2 regions of the Sphaerisporangium sp. B11E5 genome follow, and region 1 is predicted to be linked to the other one. Evidence: predicted binding sites of a transcription regulator. Region 1 holds the regulator's gene; the other holds the start of a gene.
The links. Region 1 encodes HrcA, which represses chaperone genes, less so after heat shock. Its sites were predicted from a motif close to TTGGCACTCTCNNNNNGAGAGTGCCAA; they were not measured.

Region 1 (2,463 bases):
CGGGCCTCTCGGCGGGGTCCACCGCGGCCACGACACTGCCGCCGCTCTGGAACGTCTTGTCGGGTGCCGCGTCGTCGAGGGTCTTGAACAGGCCCCCGGCGAAACCGGCGACGCCGATGCCGACGCAGACCACCGCGACGATCCACGCCAGGAAGATCCACAGCAGCCGGGGCCGCACCTGGCCGCCGGTCGACGGGGGAGCGCCGTAGCCGGGGGACGGCGCGCCGTAGGACGGGCCACCGTAGCCCTGGCCGGGAGGAGGGCCGTAGCCCTGCCCGCCGGGTGGCGGGCCGTACCCGGGGGAGGGCGCGCCGTACCCGCCGGGCTGCCCGCCGTAGCCCTGCCCGGGAGGAGGGCCGTAGGGGCCGGGGCCGCCGCCGGGCGGCGGGGGGTACCCCTGACCGCCGGGCGAGGAGCCGAAGGGCGGACGATCGCCGGAGCCGCCGCCCGCCTGAGCGCCGTAGGAAGGGGTTCCCTGGGCGCCGTAAGGGGACGAGCCGGGTGCGGCCTGCTCGCCGAAGGGGTAGGGGCGCGGGATCTGCGACGTCGCGTCCTCGGGCCGGGGGGTGTTCTCGGTCATGTCGAAAGTGTGGACCATGTCACTTGCCGGCCGATAGCAACCCGCTTGTCGGGATGCCGCTCCCGGGCTGTGCCCCGCAGGTTATCGCACCGTGTCGGCAGGAGCCGTACACTTGGCACTCGGGAACACTGAGTGCCAGGCCAGACGTTCACGCAGGCACGGAGCAGGCAGGAGGTGAGCACGTTGCTCGATGATCGCAAGCTGGCGGTTCTGCGCGCCGTCGTCGAGGACTACGTGTCCACCAACGAACCCGTCGGGTCCAAGGCGTTGGCGGAGCGGCACAACCTCGGCGTCTCGCCGGCCACCGTACGCAACGACATGGCGGTGCTGGAGGAGCAGGGCTACATCGCCCAGCCCCACACCAGCGCGGGGCGGGTGCCCACCGACAAGGGCTACCGGTTGTTCGTCGACCGGCTGTCCCAGATCAAGCCGCTGTCGGCGGCCGAGCGCCGCGCGATCGAGACCTTCCTCGCCGGGGCCGTCGACCTCGACGACGTCGTGACGCGCACGGTGCGGCTGCTCGCGCAGCTCACCCGGCAGGTCGCGGTGGTGCAGTACCCCTCGCTGACCCGTTCCACGGTGCGGCACGTCGAGTTGGTGCCGTTGTCGGAGCGGCGCATCATGCTGGTCCTGATCACCAACACCGGGCGGGTCGAGCAGCGGGTCGTGGACCTTCCCGACATGGTCGAGGACGACCGCATCGCCCACCTGAGGGCCGTGCTCAACGCGTGCCTGGACGGCTGCGCGCTGAGCCGCGTGCCCGAGACGGTGGCCGACCTGCACGAGCGCCTCCCCGAGGACGACCGGCCGATGGCGGGCACGATAACGTCCGTCCTGCTGGACACGCTCGTGGACCGGCACGACGAGAAGATCGTCTTCGCCGGCACGGCCAACCTCACGGCCGACTTCACCGTCGGCCTGCGCGACGTGCTGGAGGCACTTGAGGAACAGGTCGTGCTGATGCGCCTGCTCGGGGAGGCCAGCGACTCCTCGGTGACGGTGCGCATCGGCTCGGAGAACCCCTATTCCGGCCTTCACGGCACTTCCATCGTCGCCGCCGGATACGGTTCGGGCGACAATGAACTGGCCCGGCTCGGAGTGCTGGGCCCGACGCGAATGGACTACCCGGTGACCATGGGAGCGGTGCGCGCAGTGGCACGCTATGTCGGCCAGATTCTGGCGGGGTCCTAGTGGCGCGCGACTATTACGCCATCCTCGGCGTCCGCCGCGACGCCGGACAGGACGAGATCAAGAAGGCGTATCGCCGCCTGGCGCGGGAGCTGCACCCCGACCTGAACCCCGACCCTGAGACGCAGGAGCGTTTCAAGGAGATCAACCAGGCGTACGAGGTCCTGTCGGACCCCAACAAGCGCCAGATGTTCGATCTCGGCGCCGACCCGTTCGGCGGGGGCGGCAGCCCCGGGGGGGCCGGTGCCGGGTTCGGCGCGGGGTTCCCGTTCAGCGACATCATGGACGCCTTCTTCGGCGGTGGCGCGGGGGCGCGCGGGCCGCGCTCGCGGGCGCGGCGTGGCCGCAACGCCACCATCCGCGTGGAGCTGGACCTCGCCGAGTCGGCGTTCGGCACCACCCGCGAGCTCGTCGTGGACACCGCCGTCCTGTGCGAGGTCTGCCACGGCTCCGGCGCCGCCTCGGGCACCCACCCCGACACCTGCGACATGTGTCACGGCCGCGGCGAGATCTCCCAGGTGACCCGCTCGTTCCTCGGTCAGGTCATGACCGCCCGCCCGTGCCCGCAGTGCGGCGGGTTCGGCTCCATCATCCAGCACCCCTGCCAGGAGTGCTCCGGCGACGGCCGCGTGCGCACCCGCCGCACCATCAAGGTCCGCATCCCCGCGGGCGTCGAGGACGGCACCCACATCCAG
Region 2 (2,463 bases), on a different contig from region 1:
GCCGTTTCAGGGAAAAGGGCAGGGTTTCCCGCACCTCGTACCGCGACGCCCACGGGGTGACCGCCGGCCCGTCCCCGGTGATGTACGCGATGCGCGGGTCGAGCAGGCGCCCGTCCACGGACGCGGCGACCTCGGCCACCAGGTGCGCCCGGATGGCGGCCCCGTCCGGTTCGTACAGGTACCGCCCCACCGGCCCGACCGGCGGATCCCCGAGCGCCGGATCGGGCGTCAGGCTCAGCCCGGACGGCAGCATGGTGGCCCGGCGCAGCACGACGTCTCCCGGGCCGGGCTCCACGGAGGCCGTGGCCAGGGCGCCGGTCCACACCGCGGCCTCCTTGACCTCGCCGCGCCAGGACACCCACTCGGCCTCCGCCCCCGGCGGCAGCACCTCGTACGGCACGCCGGGCGCCACCTTCAGGCACGCGCCCCTGGCGCGGGCGGCGAGGGCGAGCACGTCCGGCCACGGCGGCGAGTAGGCCTGGGGGTCGAAGACGCGCCTGCCGGTGGTGCGCCGTCCGGGGTCGGCGAACAGCGCGTCGTACCGCTCGGGAGTCACCGCCGCGGCGTCGCCCACCGTCACGGTCACCAGGCCGGACAGGCCGAGGGCGGCGGCGTTGGCGCGGGCGGCCTCCACGGTGAGCGGGTCGCGGTCCACCGCGTCGACCCGGCACCCGGCGCGGGCCAGCGCGAGCAGGTCGCCGCCGACGCCGCAGCAGGCGTCGGCCACCCGGTCGCCCGGCCCGAACCGGCGGGCGCGGTGCGCCGCCACCTCGGCCCGGGTCGCCTGCTCCAGCCCGTCCGGGGTGAAGTACATCACCGCGGCGTCCGCCCCGAACTTCGCGGCGGCGCGGGCCCGCAGCCGCGCCTGGGTGAGCGCGGCGCCGGCGAGCCCGGCGGGGTACGTCCTGCGCAGCGCCACCGCCGCGGCGACCGCGTCCGCGCCCTCCGCCACCGTGCGCTCCGCGTCCGCCAGCGCTTTCCGGCCGTGCGGGGTCAGAAGTTCGCGGAAAGCGTCAAGGTCCACGCTTGCTGACGCTACCGGCACCGCGGGGGAGCCAAGAGCAGGTCACGGCCTGCCTTGAGCGGACATTTCACGCGAGGAACGTTCTGTTGGCGGGGGTACCGTTGAGCGCACTGACCTGGGACGGCCTGTCCGTGTTGACTGTGTCGGCGCCCTTGCATACTGTTCAGTGTTGGCACTCGGCTAGTGAGAGTGCCAGACATAATGCGACGAGGCAGGTCTGACACCCGCGACGGCAGGCCGCTGGTCGCCTCTTCAGCTCGTCATCACATATCTGAAGGGGAGGTCCGATCGTGACGACCGCCACCAAGGTTCCCGTTAAGCCGCTCGGCGACCGCATCGTGGTCCAGCCGCTTGAGGCCGAGCAGACGACCGCTTCCGGTCTTGTCATCCCGGACACCGCCAAGGAGAAGCCGCAAGAGGGCAAGGTCCTCGCGGTGGGCCCCGGCAACTGGGACGAGGACGGCGAGAAGCGCATCCCGCTCGACGTCAAGGAAGGGGACGTCGTTCTCTACAGCAAGTACGGCGGTACCGAGGTCAAGTACGGCGGTGAGGAGTACCTGGTGCTCTCCGCCCGCGACGTTCTCGCGATCATCGAGAAGTAAAGCCCCGGGCGCGTAAGCGGCCATCTCCACGGAGCCTTACAGAAAACGCGTATCAAGCCCCGGGTACTTCGCCGAAGGCCCGGGGCTCTGATGCAGTGAGAGGACCTTAAATGCCGAAGATCCTGGAGTTCGACGAGGACGCCCGCCGCGCGCTTGAGCGCGGCGTGAACGCCCTCGCGGACGCCGTCAAGGTGACCCTTGGGCCGCGCGGGCGGAACGTCGTCATCGACAAGAAGTTCGGTGCCCCCACCATCACCAACGATGGTGTCACCATCGCCCGTGAGGTCGAGCTCGACAAGCCGTACGAGAACCTCGGCGCGCAGCTCGCCAAGGAAGTGGCGACGAAGACCAACGACATCGCCGGTGACGGCACCACCACCGCTACGGTGCTCGCCCAGGCCATGGTGCGCGAGGGTCTGCGCAACGTCGCCGCGGGCGCCTCGCCGCTCAGCCTCAAGCGCGGCATCGACATCGCCGCGCGCACGGTGAGCGACCGCCTCCTCGAGCGTGCCCGCACCGTCGAGGACAAGAAGGAGATCGCGAACGTCGCGACCATCTCCGCGCAGGACGCCAAGATCGGCGAGCTGATCGCCGAGGCGTTCGACAAGGTGGGCAAGGACGGTGTCATCACCGTCGAAGAGTCCAACACCATGGGCCTTGAGCTGGAGTTCACCGAGGGACTCCAGTTCGACAAGGGGTACCTGTCGCCGTACATGGTGACCGACCCCGAGCGCATGGAGGCCGTGCTGGAGGACGCCTACGTCCTGCTGCACCTCGGCAAGATCTCCTCCATCGCCGGGTTCCTCCCGCTGCTGGAGAAGGTCGCGCAGACCAAGA

Region 2: a site for HrcA is predicted at 1,194-1,220, ahead of groES (co-chaperone GroES). Genes of this name have one in related genera too.

Annotation. Positions count from the first base shown of each region.
Region 1 covers NZ_JBDPMD010000014.1:13,593-16,055, forward strand. Annotated here, with positions in the region: gene ABGB17_RS15805 (hypothetical protein) at 1-580, opposite strand, end outside; gene hrcA (heat-inducible transcriptional repressor HrcA) at 764-1,771, shown strand; gene dnaJ (molecular chaperone DnaJ) at 1,771-2,463, shown strand, end outside.
Region 2 covers NZ_JBDPMD010000005.1:275,549-278,011, reverse strand. Annotated here, with positions in the region: gene ABGB17_RS07850 (class I SAM-dependent methyltransferase) at 1-1,024, opposite strand, end outside; gene groES (co-chaperone GroES) at 1,312-1,626, shown strand; gene groL (chaperonin GroEL) at 1,737-2,463, shown strand, end outside.